Regions from separate parts of the Rahnella sp. RcJ3 genome, predicted to be linked through region 4. Evidence: predicted binding sites of a transcription regulator. Region 4 holds the regulator's gene; each other region holds the start of a gene.
What was found. The regulator CRP, encoded in region 4, controls carbon source genes, mostly activating them, when cyclic AMP is high. The targets are predictions, from matches to a motif close to ATGTGANNNNNNTCACAT.

Region 1 (3,150 bases), on a different contig from region 4:
CTTGGATTCGAAATTGTTGTAGAGGCTTTTTTTGGCGACACCGGCACGTTTGATGATTGCGTCAATCCCGGTCGCAGCAATGCCGTTGTTATAAAACAGAACCCGGGCGGCACCGAGAAGCCGGTCGCGGGCGCTTTCAGGAGAGGAGTCTGTGGTGGACATTTTTTTACTCGTGTTGTTCATCTTGCTGATAGGTATACCAGTCTACCTACTCAATGTAAACACCGGCTGAGAATAAGAAAAAGTGACGACTTAACCGTGCCTTTCGTGTGGGAAACCGCCATAATCCGCTAAAAGTTGTGGAGAGACAGCAGGTTGAGGTCATCTGCGGCAGGCAGAATTATTGTTAACTTCCGGAGGGATAAAAATGCTTCATGAATGGCTCAACGCCTTGCACGTGATTGCGGGCGTATTGTGGATTGGCGGCATGCTGGCGATGGCGCTGGTATCGATGGCCTGTTCGCGGACATCCGGTACTGCGGAAAGTGCAGGGCAGACGTTGTTATTGGAAACCGTGCGCAAATGGACGCGCAGTGTCACCAGCCCGGCGATGATCCTGTTGTGGGTGGCGGGCATCGTGATGATCGTCAGTTATGGCAAATTCCCCCATGCCTGGCTGCTGATAAAAATGGTGGTGGTGCTGGTTCTCTCCGCGCTGCACGGGCTGCTTTCCGGCGATTTACGTCGTCGCGCCACCGGTCAGCCGGTGAAAGATTTCGCGCTGGTGCGCAACGCCAGCGCGGTGATTATTGTCGGTGTGATCCTCATTGGTATTTTGGCGATAATCAGGCCTTTCTGACATCCGGTTTCCCGCAAAACTCAATCCACGTGAAAGCGTGGATTTTTTTATGACTCGCCGTTCACCAGCGCAATCAGGGTGCAGGGCACCGGCGGAATATTGCCTTCCTTTAAAATTGTCAGCGAATGGTTTTCGCGCACGGCAAACGATCCCAGCCCGATAATAACCAGCATCAGCGGAGCCGACAGCAGCATAATCGTCCATTAAAAAGCCCGCAAATTTGCAGGCTTCTTTTTATTGCTTATTGTGCAGAAAACAAAATACTTATTTTTTCTTATAAACGTCAGCAGTACCGTGAATTTTATTGTTGGTATTACCGGAGGTTAATACAAATACATCGCCGCCTTTTTTATCGGCTTTCTTAGAAAGATCTTCAATGGCGCCGGACTGCGAGGTTTTATTTGAGGTGGTCACAGAGCCGACTTTGGTATACTCAGAAGCCACTTTTTCAAAATCTATTTTCTTCATTAATTCAGCAGAATAAGTGCTGAAAGAGACACAGCCCATCACAGCCACTGCCAGCAGAGCTTTAGATATTTTCATGTAATCCTCAGATTTTAAATTGCCCAGTAAATTGAAGGAAAGTAATAGAAAGCTGTTTATTTAGTGAAACCCTGTTAATCAATAACTCACTGTTTAAAAGAGTGAGTTATCACTGCCATTTAGTAATAGACAAGGAAGTCAATAATTACAAGGAGGGAAGAAAAAATTAAGCAACCGGTGCGGTTTTTAGTCTTTTGTGCCGGAGGTTTTGTACACAGTAATAGCAATCACATACTTTTCGTTTCGCCTGCGCATGTTATCCATCTGTTAACCCCCGTCCGAAATATGTTTCATTGCTAATAATTAACTTTGAAGCAGATCACATTTATGCTTTTCCCCTGCACGGGCAGATTGTCACGGGTGAAAAAGCCTCTGATAATGTTACCGATAACATGTTACCGGTAACATTGCGGATAAACATGAACAGGGTGGACATAACGAATAAAACCACTGACCCGTCTTTCGCGTTTTTTAACCAGTCGAGGAGCGCAACCGTGAACAATGATCAGAACCGAATTTATGTGTTTATGGGCGTATCAGGCAGCGGAAAATCAGCCGTCGCCAACGCCGTGGCACACCAGCTTTCCGCCGGTTTTCTTGACGGCGATTTCTTACATCCCCGCAGTAATATCCTGAAAATGGCCGCCGGTGATGCCCTCAATGATGACGACCGCGCGCCGTGGCTGGCCGCCCTCAATGATGCCGCGTTTGCCATGCAGCGTACCAATAATGTGTCGGTCATCATCTGCTCGGCATTGAAAAAACGTTACCGCGATCGTCTGCGCGCAGGCAACGCCAACCTGTCTTTCATCTATTTACAGGGCGAATTCCCGGTCATCGAAGAACGCATGGCCGCACGCAAAGGGCACTTTTTTAAATCGCAGATGCTGATCTCACAGTTTGCAGCACTCGAACAACCTGGCGCTGAAGAAAGTGACGTGATCACCATCGGCATTCACCAGCCGCTTGATGCGGTGATTGCAGAGACCCTGCAACACATCCGTAGTTTTCAGCAACAGGAGCATTGCGCGTGAATACAGTGACTTTAGTCGGTACTGCAGCAGGCTCCGTGTTGCTGCTGCTTTTTCTGGTGATGAAAGTGCGTATGCACGCGTTCGTCGCGCTGATGCTGGTGTCGATTGCCGCCGGGATTTTCTCCGGCATGCCGGTCAATACCATTGCCGACACCATGCAGAAAGGCATGGGCAGCACGCTGGGTTTTCTGGCGATTGTGGTGGCGCTGGGGGCGATGTTCGGCAAGATCCTGCATGAAGTCGGCGCACTTGACCAAATTGCGGCCCATTTACTGAATCGTTTTGGCAAAAACAAAGCCCATTATGCTCTCGGGATTGCCGGGCTGGTTTGCGCCTTGCCGCTGTTTTTCGATGTGGCGATTGTGCTGCTGATTGGCATCGTGTTCGCGGTGGCGCGCCGTACTGACGGCAACATCGTCAGGCTGGCGATCCCGTTATTTGCCGGTGTCGCGGCAGCGGCGTGTTTCCTGCTTCCGGGGCCGGTCCCGATGCTGCTGGCGTCGCAGATGAATGCCGATTTTGGCTGGATGATCGCCATCGGTCTGGTGGCCGCGATTGCCGGCATGCTGATCGCCGGTCCGCTGTACGGCAATTTTATCAGCCGTCATGTCAGCTGGCCGATGCCTGTTGAAGAAAATGCCCCGACGCTCAACAAAGATAACCTGCCGTCATTCGGTTTCAGTCTGGCGCTGATTTTGTGTCCGCTGGTGTTGGTGGGAATGAAAACCATCGGCGCACGCTTTGTCACGGCGGGTACGCCATTGCACGACTGGC
Region 2 (3,150 bases), on a different contig from region 4:
CACGCCTGCGCCATCTGTCTGGTTATCACCCTTCAAAAGGACCGAAAAATGAACCGACGCGATTTCGTGAAGTGGACGACCCTGATGGGCGCCGCCAGTATGCTGCCCGGCTGGAGCCGCTTCGCGCTCGCCGCTGACCGCCCGGCATTGCCCATCCCGGCATTGCTCGAACCGGATATCCGCAGCGCCATTACGCTCACATTACAGCGCGGGCAGAGCCAGTTTCTGCCCGGCGTGAACACTGAAACCTGGGGCGTAAACGGTAATCTTCTCGGCCCCGCGTTGCGTATCCGTCGTGGGAAACCGGTCAGCGTCACCATCAATAACCGGCTGGATGTGGCCAGCACCGTTCACTGGCACGGGCTGGAAATTCCCGGTGACGTGGATGGCGGGCCGCAGGGATTAATCGAACCCGGCCAGAATCGCAAAGTCAGTTTGCAACTTGATCAACCCGCATCGACCTGCTGGTTCCACCCGCATCCGCATCAGACCAGCGGTTATCAGGTGGCGATGGGGCTCGCCGGGCTGGTGCTGATCGAAGATGAAAGCAGTGATCTGTTGCAGATCCCAAAACGCTGGGGCGTGGATGATATTCCGGTCATTTTGCAGGATAAGCGCCTGAACGACGCCGGTAAAATCGATTATCAGATGGACGTCATGACCGCCGCCGTCGGCTGGTTCGGGCAACACATGCTGACCAACGGCGCGGTGTATCCGCAGCACGGAATTTCCCGTGGCTGGGTACGTTTTCGTTTACTCAATGGCTGTAATGCACGTTCGCTGCACATCGCCACCAGCGATCAGCGGCCGATGTATGTCATCGCCAGTGACGGCGGTTTCCTGCCTGAGCCGGTGAAAGTCAGCGATTTGCCGCTGCTGATGGGCGAGCGTTTTGAAGTGCTGATTGATTGCAGCGATGGCAAAGCCTTTGATCTGGTCACGCTGCCGGTGAAGCAAATGGGCATGACGCTGGCACCGTTCGACAAACCGTTGCCGGTGTTACGCATTCAGCCGACGCTGACCCAAAGCGGCAGTTCATTGCCGGACACGCTGTTGCCGCTTCCGGCGCTGGTGTCAGTGGATAATCTGCCGACCCGCTGGCTGCAACTGATGATGGATCCGCAGCTTGATCAGCAGGGTATGGCGGCGCTGATGAAACGTTATGGCCACAAGGCGATGGCCGGCATGAGCATGGATCACGGCGGGGGCGGGATGGCCGCAATGCCGGGTATGTCCGGTTCCGGTCACGACGGTCATGGCGGTATGGCAGGAATGGACATGAGTCAATCGTCCGGTGGTTATGATTTCATGCAGGGCAACAAAATTAACGGCAAAGCCTACGACATGAACCTGCCCGCTTTCGATGTGAAACAAGGCCAGTATGAGAAATGGACCCTTTCGGGCGAAGGCGACATGATGCTGCATCCTTTCCATATCCACGGCACACAGTTCCGTATTCTTTCTGAAAACGGTCAGCCGGTCGCGCCCCATCGTCAGGGCTGGAAGGACATCGTGCGCGTTGAAGGCGCCCGCAGCGAAGTGCTGGTGCGCTTTAATCATCTGGCGGATAAACAACATGCTTACATGGCGCACTGTCATCTGCTGGAACACGAAGACACCGGCATGATGCTCGGCTTTACGGTATCCGCGTGATCCGGTTTACTGCTTTCCTTTCTGTAATTTCTTAAAAATCAGCGGCCGGGGGCGATCCTCCGGCCCGCCTCTTTCCCTTCCCTCCCGTTTCTTTCTTTGCCTGTGCTACTCCTTCGAACATCTATCTTTCAATTTGAAAGATTAAACTTTCAAAATGTGATCAATATATAATTAATATAAATTCAATATGATTATATTTTCAGCGTGGAGTAACAAAACATGAAAGCTTAAACCCACGTATCCCTACAGGAGAAGATGATGATCGATGTAATAACGCACGGTGCCGAGTGGTTTATCGGCCTGTTTCAAAAAGGGGGAGAGGTGTTTGTCGGCATGGTCACCGGCATTCTGCCTCTCTTAATTAGTTTGCTGGTCGTCATGAACGCGCTGATCGTGTTTGTCGGACAGCGGCGGATCGAACGTCTGGCGCAGCGTTGTGCCGGAAATCCGGTTTCACGTTATCTGCTGTTACCGGTGATTGGCACCTTTGTTTTCTGCAATCCGATGACCCTCAGCCTCGGGCGTTTTATGCCTGAAATCTACAAACCCAGCTATTACGCCGCAGGCTCCTACAGCTGCCATTCCATGAACGGACTCTTCCCGCATATTAACCCCGGCGAACTGTTTGTGTATCTCGGCGTTGCCAGCGGACTGACCACGCTGGGATTACCGCTCGGGCCGCTGGCCGTCAGTTATTTCCTGGTCGGTATGGTGACTAACTTCTTCCGCGGCTGGGTAACGGATCTCACCACCCGCATCTTTGAACGCAAGATGGGCATTCAGCTTGATCGTGAGGTTCAGTTGTAATCAGGTTCAATTCTAATCAGGTCAAATTCTAAAAAGCGGAGCAGAAAATGAGCGTTACGATTCGCATTAACCGGGGTGAAGGTGGCTGGGGTGGTCCGTTGCTGATTGAGGCGGTACCCGGCAAAAAAGTGATGTATATCACGGCGGGCACCCGCCCGGCGATTGTCGACAAGCTGGCAGAACTGACCGGCTGGGAAACGGTAGACGGTTTTAAAGAAGGTGAGCCACCGGCAGAGGAAATCGGTGTGGCGGTAATCGACTGTGGCGGCACGCTGCGCTGCGGCATCTACCCAAAGCGACGCATCCCGACGGTTAATATCCATTCGACCGGCAAATCAGGCCCGCTGGCGCAGTTTATTACCGAAGACATTTATGTTTCCGGTGTCCGTGAGCATGACATCGTGCTGGAAAGCGCAGAGGCGGCTGAGCCGGTAAGCGCAGCGGCTAAACCCGCACCGGCTGCGGCAGGACGCGACTACGACACCACTAAAAAAATTACCGAACAAAGCGACGGCCTGCTGGCGAAAGTCGGGATGGGGATGGGCTCCGGCGTAGCCGTTTTATTCCAGGCCGGGCGCGACACCATCGACACCGTGCTCAAAACCATCCTGCCATTTATGGCGTTCGTGGCGGCGCTGATCGGCATCATTATGGCCTCCGGGCTGGGTGATCTGGTGGCGCACGGGCTGA
Region 3 (3,150 bases), on a different contig from region 4:
CAGTGCCAGTTCATTGACTGACTCATAGCTATGCCGGTCCCGCGAATTAATATAAAACAAGTCACCACAGGTGATGGGATAAGGGATGTCGTTCCAGACATGCAGACCATTACCACGCCAGACAATGACCAGTTCATCAAAATCATGGTCATGACTCGGAAAGTCGGCCTGCGGGTGACGTTCAGCCACCACGACCGAATTCATTTTGGTCAGGAAGAAGTCATTTTTATTCAATTTCAATGACATAGATGCAATCTCAAACCCGTTTGACGACAAAATAAACGAGGCAGTTCTCAGGTAAGAATACCGGAAACCGCGAGAGGTGCCGTTTAACGCAACTGATCACGCATGAGTTTTGGCGACACCGAAAACTCCCGACGAAACTGTGTCGAGAAGTGGTTACTGTCACTGAAGCCGCAGGCATAGGCGATGTCGGTAATACTTTGATCGCTATGATGTAAACGACGGCGCGCCTCCAGCAACCTCAGTCGGTTGAGATACCGCTGTGGCGTCATGCCGGTGTAATGCTTCATCTGACGATGTAATGTTCTCAGCGCCAGCGAAAAACGTTCTGCAGCCTCGGTCCAGTTGACGTCCTCACTGTAATGCGACTGGAGCCATTGCAAAAGTTGATTGACCCTGTTTTCCGAGGTATCTCGCAATTGTGACTGGAAACAGTCCTGATAAAGCAGGATCAGCAGTTGTAAAAACAGACTTTCACGGGTCGCGATGTGTTCCATTTCAACACTGTCAGGCAACGCTGCAAGCTGGGTGATGCAGTTCAGTACCTGCTGAAGCACGCACGGACTGAGCTGCCAGTGGACCTGTGACTGATAGTGATGTTCCTGAGGAAGGAAGTGGCCGACGTCCTGAATGAACCGGAACGCCTTCGGCGAGCGGAACAGCACATTGGTCAGCCGCAGGTTATCCACATTTTCAAACAGATGATGATCGCTGGCGCGCACGAAACAGACCGTACCGGCCGTCAGTGTATAAGGGTTGTCATTGAAGATATGCACACCCGATCCGCTTTCCACCAGCATAATTTCGTGGAAATCATGGTAGTGCTCCGGGAATACATCTTGCGGAAGCCGCCGCTCAACCGTCACAGTCAGCTCAGGTGCCGCAAAATAATCATCACCTCTCAGTAACGTCATGTATCACCTCCGGTTCAAAATCCTTGTGCTTCGGGAACCAACCCTACCCTGCGCCCTGCGGTTTTGCCTTCAAACCACGGCAGTAAAAGCGCCATAAACGGTCATATTTCAAAGATTCAGCCTGTCGTGATGCAGATCTGCGGCAAAGATCACAATCGCGTATTCCGGTTTACTCCGGCGCGGCAAAACCCTGTTTCAGTCAGCTTTGAACCGTTATGTGATCTGCCTCGCATCTACCTTTTTAATGCTGCCATCCCGCCAAAACCGGTGGCAATCACCGGAAGGTGTCCCTCAGGCACCTCCCCTACACTGGCCACATATTCAATAAGGAATGGCCGCTATGAGAACACACCATCTTGCCGCTATTGACCTCGGCGCTTCCAGCGGCCGGGTGATGCTGGCGACGTTTACCCGTCAGGATCCCGATCCGGCAGCGACGCTGACACTGAAAGAAATCCACCGTTTTCCTAATAACCTGATCCGCGTTGATGGCCACGATACCTGGGACCTTGATGCGCTGGAGAAACACATACTTGAAGGGCTGAATCGCCTCGACGCGTCCGGCGTTCAGCTTGACGGTATCGGGATTGATACCTGGGGAGTGGATTATGTCCTGCTTGATGCACAGGGGCAGCGGGTCGGCTTGCCGGTTGCTTATCGTGACAACCGCACGGAAGGCGTGATGGCGCGGATGGAACAGCAGTTTGGCCGCGAGAATTTGTACCAGAAAACCGGCATTCAGTTCATGCCGTTTAACACACTTTACCAGTTGCGCGCGCTGAGCGAACAACAGCCTGAAATCGTCAGTAAAGCAGCCCACATGCTGATGATCCCGGATTATTTCCTTTACCGCCTCACCGGAAAACTGAACTGGGAATACACCAACGCCAGCACCACACAGATGCTCAATCTCGCCACCGGTGACTGGGATGAAGATTTGCTGAAACTTGCAGGTGTGCCGCGCCGCTGGTTGCAAAAACCTACACAGCCGGGTAACTCCCCGGGACTGTGGAAAAGCCCTCGCGGACGCAGCGTACCGGTATTCAGCGTCGCAACGCACGATACCGCCAGCGCGGTGGTTGCCGCCCCGCTGACCAGTTCACACAGCGCCTATCTCAGTTCCGGCACCTGGTCGCTGATGGGCATTGAAAGCCCGCACGCTTTTAACCATGCCCAGGCACTCCACGACAATATCACCAACGAAGGCGGTATCGACGGCAGCTATCGGGTGTTGCGCAATATCATGGGCTTATGGCTGTTCCAGCGGGTTTGCCGCGAACTGAACATCCAGGATTTACCGTCATTAATCACGCTGGCTAAAAACGTCACGCCGTTCACTTATCTGATTAACCCGAACGAAGATCGTTTTATCAATCCCCCCTCTATGGTGGATGCCATTCGCGATGCCTGTCGTCAGGCGGGTGATCCGGTGCCAGAGTCGCCAGCTGAACTGGCGCGTTGTATTTTCGACAGCCTTGCCATGTTGTATCGCAAAATCGCCTTGCAACTTGCTGATTTACAAGGGACACCGCTGGAAGATATCCACATCGTTGGCGGCGGCAGTCAGAACCAGTTCCTGAATCAGCTTTGTGCTGATGTCTGTCAGGTCAGCGTCAGCGCAGGCCCGGTGGAAGCTTCAACGCTTGGCAATATCGGCTGCCAGCTGATGGCGTTAAACGCCGTCAAAGATACCGCTGAATTTCGTCGCATTGTTGCCACGAATTTTGAGCAACACCACTACATTCCACGTATTCACGCGGATTTCGCTATTCACTGGCGCCGTTTTCAGGCGCTCTGTCACGTCAATGAGGAACTCGCAGTATGACTTCATCTATCGATCAAGCATGGACACTTGCCAAAGAACGCTTTGCACAGTTGGGTATTGATGCCGAAGCTGCAATCAAACAACTTGATACCCTGCCCGTTTCTATCCATTGCTGGCAGGGGGATGATGTCGCTGGCTTCGAAAACCCTGAGGGCAACCTGACCGGCG
Region 4 (3,150 bases):
TGATGCAGGCTCACTGTAATGTGCTCCTGCAAATCGAGCGCCACCTGAAAACGCTGAAACAGCCGCTTATGGTGATGATGATGTCCGTGCTGGGGCAACATGTGTAATTGCTGATAAAGCAGGGCAATCAGGTCGATAACCTGCTGCTGGCGGGCTAGCAGTGGGGGTAACGCGGTTTCGGGATCGGTGTGTTGCGTCAGCAGGCTGTACTTGGCTTCGAAATAATCCGCGAGTTGCAGATAGAGCTGGCTGAGTGTTTCGCGCATCGGCTGTTCTTCCGAAATACGAAACCACGCCCAGTTAAACAATCCGTACCAGGCTGTGCCAGCGGCGAACAACACCGGGGCCTGCCACATCGGGCGCACGCCCACCATACTCAGCGTGAAGATAGTCGCCACCAGCGCACCGGGCAGCAGGCGCGCATGCAGCGGGCTGATTTCACCGGTGACGCCGAGCAGTAACGCCAGCGACAGCATGATCAGCGGCAGCGGTATATGCCAGCTTTCGAGCATCAGTTGCAGCAGAAGGCTGCTCACGGCAAAGAGTGAACCGCCGACGAGCAGGCGTTTGAAAAAGCGTTTATGCGGGGTATCCAGACCGGCGATGTTACAACAGGCCGGGCAGAGGGAAAACAGCAGGCCCATTTGCAAATTGCCAAACAGCCAGCAAATGCCAACAGGTAAGCACAACACCAGCGTCTGGCGCAGCGCGTAGTTCACTTCAGGATGGTAAAACAGTCTTCGCCATAGCGTCATGGGTAAAGCTTAGCCCATAAAAAAGGCGCGACAGTGTTTTGCCGCGCCAATTTTTGAGGGATTAACGTGTGCCGTAAACGACAATCGTTTTACCGTGTGCGGAGATCAGGCTTTGATCTTCCAGCATTTTGAGAATGCGTCCGACTGTTTCACGTGAACAACCGACGATTTGGCCAATTTCCTGGCGGGTAATCTTGATTTGCATCCCGTCCGGATGGGTCATTGCATCAGGCTGTTTAGCCAGATTGAGCAAGGTTTGAGCGATACGACCGGTAACGTCAAGGAAGGCAAGGTTGCCGACTTTCTCTGACGTCACTTGCAGACGGTTGGCCATCTGCGCGGAGAGACGCATCAGAATATCCGGGTTAACCTGAATCAGCTGGCGGAATTTTTTATATGAAATTTCAGCCACTTCACAGGCAGTTTTAGCACGTACCCAGGCACTGCGTTCCTGACCTTCTTCGAAGAGTCCCAGCTCACCGATGAAGTCACCTTGGTTAAGGTAGGACAGTATCATTTCCTTGCCTTCTTCATCTTTAATCAGGACAGCAACTGACCCTTTCACGATGTAGTAAAGCGTTTCGGCTTTTTCACCCTGGTGAATCAGCGTACTTTTAGAAGGATACTTATGTATATGACAGTGAGACAGGAACCATTCAAGAGTCGGGTCTGTTTGTGGCTTGCCGAGAACCATTTGCTATTATCCTCTGTTGTTATCGCTGCCCAAAATCACAGGGCTCAGAGTTCCCTGTACGGCACTTCAAATCCAAAGCGCCCTTTCAGCATATAACTCTCCAGAAATGCTGCAAGCGGATGTCGGAGTGCAACAGCCTGTTTATTGCTGTCATCACCGTGGGTTCTGTACTTAAACCGCAAAAACCGTCACCGCAATTTACTGGAAAGTATGTTTCGGCTTTGTTTGTAGCACAGGTTTGAGATGCTGTCTTCTGTTGTCTCGCTTCAGCATGATGGCGATCGGGTTACGTTGCCAGATTTTAGGTGAAAGGGTACTCTGAGAGCAGATTTCGACAAGTTTATTCACCGGGAGAATAGTTCATGCATGCACGTGTCAAATGGGTTGAAGGACTGACATTTTTAGGTGAGTCTGCATCGGGTCATCAGATTTCAATGGATGGAAACGCGGGTGATAAAGCCCCAAGCCCGATGGAAATGTTACTGATGTCCGCAGGGGGGTGTAGTGCAATCGACGTGGTGTCAATTTTGCAAAAAGGTCGTAATGACGTGCGTGATTGTGAAGTGAAGCTGACCTCACAACGCCGCGAAGAAGCGCCGCGTCTGTTCACTCACATCAATCTGCATTTTATCGTCACCGGTAAGGATCTGACCGATAAGATTGTTGAACGTGCGGTCAGCCTGTCTGCCGAAAAATACTGTTCTGTGTCTCTGATGCTGGGGAAAGCAGCCACAATCACCCACAGCTTTGAAGTGATTGCAGCCGAATAAAGTTTACTCGATCTTCTTGCCTTCCATCAGGCGCTGCACCAGCGGCGCCATGATCAGCTCCATCGCCAGCCCCATTTTGCCGCCCGGCACCACCAGTGTTTTGATGTGCGAGATAAACGACCCTTGCAGCATGGCCAGCAGATACGGGAAATCGATGTCATCCAGTCCCTGAAAATGAATCACCACAAAGCTTTCATCCAGTGACGGAATGGCTTTGGCGGCAAACGGGTTCGAGGTGTCGATGGTGGGTACCCGCTGGAAATTGATGTGTGTGCGGGAAAACTGCGGCGTAATGTAATTGATATAGTCATCCATCGAACGCACGACGGAATCCATCACCGCTTCACGGGAATGCCCGCGCTCGCCGGTATCGCGCACCAGTTTCTGGATCCATTCGAGGTTGACGATAGGCACTACGCCGACCAGCAGGTCGACCTGCGCGGCAACGTCAATTTTGTCCGCCACCACACCACCGTGTAACCCTTCGTAAAACAAAATATCCGTCGGTTCCGGCAACGCCTGCCACGGCGTAAAGGTACCCGGCACCTGATTGTAGGGAACGGCTTCGTCATAAGTATGCAGATACTTACGTGAACGGCCAGTGCCTGTTTTACCGTATTCGATAAAGCTTTTTTCCAGCAAACCAAAGTCATTGGCTTCCGGCCCGAAGTAGCTGATATGACGTCCCAGATCGCGCGCCTTGCGTATTGCCGCATCCATTTCAGGACGGGTGAAATGATGAAAACTGTCGCCTTCCAGTTCCGCCGCACGCAAACCAAGCTGCTGAAATATTTTACGAAATGCCACGCTGGTGGTCGTGGTGCCTGCACCGCTCGAACCGGTCACGGCAATAACAGGATGTTTGGCTGACATAATGCGCTGTTCTCCATAAAGGTGATGCAGGCAGGCGAGACGCGGTCTTTTCTGTGGT

Region 1: a site for CRP is predicted at 1,650-1,667, ahead of gntK (gluconokinase). Genes of this name have one in related genera too.
Region 2: a site for CRP is predicted at 1,808-1,825, ahead of DXU84_RS10230 (PTS glucitol/sorbitol transporter subunit IIC). Genes of this name have one in related genera too.
Region 3: a site for CRP is predicted at 1,373-1,390, ahead of rhaB (rhamnulokinase). Genes of this name have one in related genera too.

What each region holds. Positions count from the first base shown of each region.
Region 1 covers NZ_QSNX01000007.1:12,223-15,372, reverse strand. Annotated here, with positions in the region: gene DXU84_RS10745 (TetR/AcrR family transcriptional regulator) at 1-162, opposite strand, end outside; gene DXU84_RS10740 (CopD family protein) at 368-799, shown strand; gene DXU84_RS25000 (hypothetical protein) at 847-993, opposite strand; gene yahO (DUF1471 family periplasmic protein YahO) at 1,064-1,342, opposite strand; gene gntK (gluconokinase) at 1,837-2,376, shown strand; gene gntU (gluconate transporter) at 2,373-3,150, shown strand, end outside.
Region 2 covers NZ_QSNX01000006.1:171,964-175,113, reverse strand. Annotated here, with positions in the region: gene cueO (multicopper oxidase CueO) at 49-1,653, shown strand; gene DXU84_RS10230 (PTS glucitol/sorbitol transporter subunit IIC) at 1,912-2,460, shown strand; gene DXU84_RS10225 (PTS glucitol/sorbitol transporter subunit IIB) at 2,508-3,150, shown strand, end outside.
Region 3 covers NZ_QSNX01000016.1:18,573-21,722, reverse strand. Annotated here, with positions in the region: gene rhaR (HTH-type transcriptional activator RhaR) at 1-246, opposite strand, end outside; gene rhaS (HTH-type transcriptional activator RhaS) at 330-1,157, opposite strand; gene rhaB (rhamnulokinase) at 1,498-2,982, shown strand; gene DXU84_RS19050 (L-rhamnose isomerase) at 2,979-3,150, shown strand, end outside.
Region 4 covers NZ_QSNX01000014.1:100,873-104,022, forward strand. Annotated here, with positions in the region: gene DXU84_RS18250 (YccS/YhfK family putative transporter) at 1-755, opposite strand, end outside; gene crp (cAMP-activated global transcriptional regulator CRP) at 817-1,449, opposite strand; gene DXU84_RS18260 (OsmC family protein) at 1,812-2,219, shown strand; gene DXU84_RS18265 (phosphoribulokinase) at 2,223-3,092, opposite strand.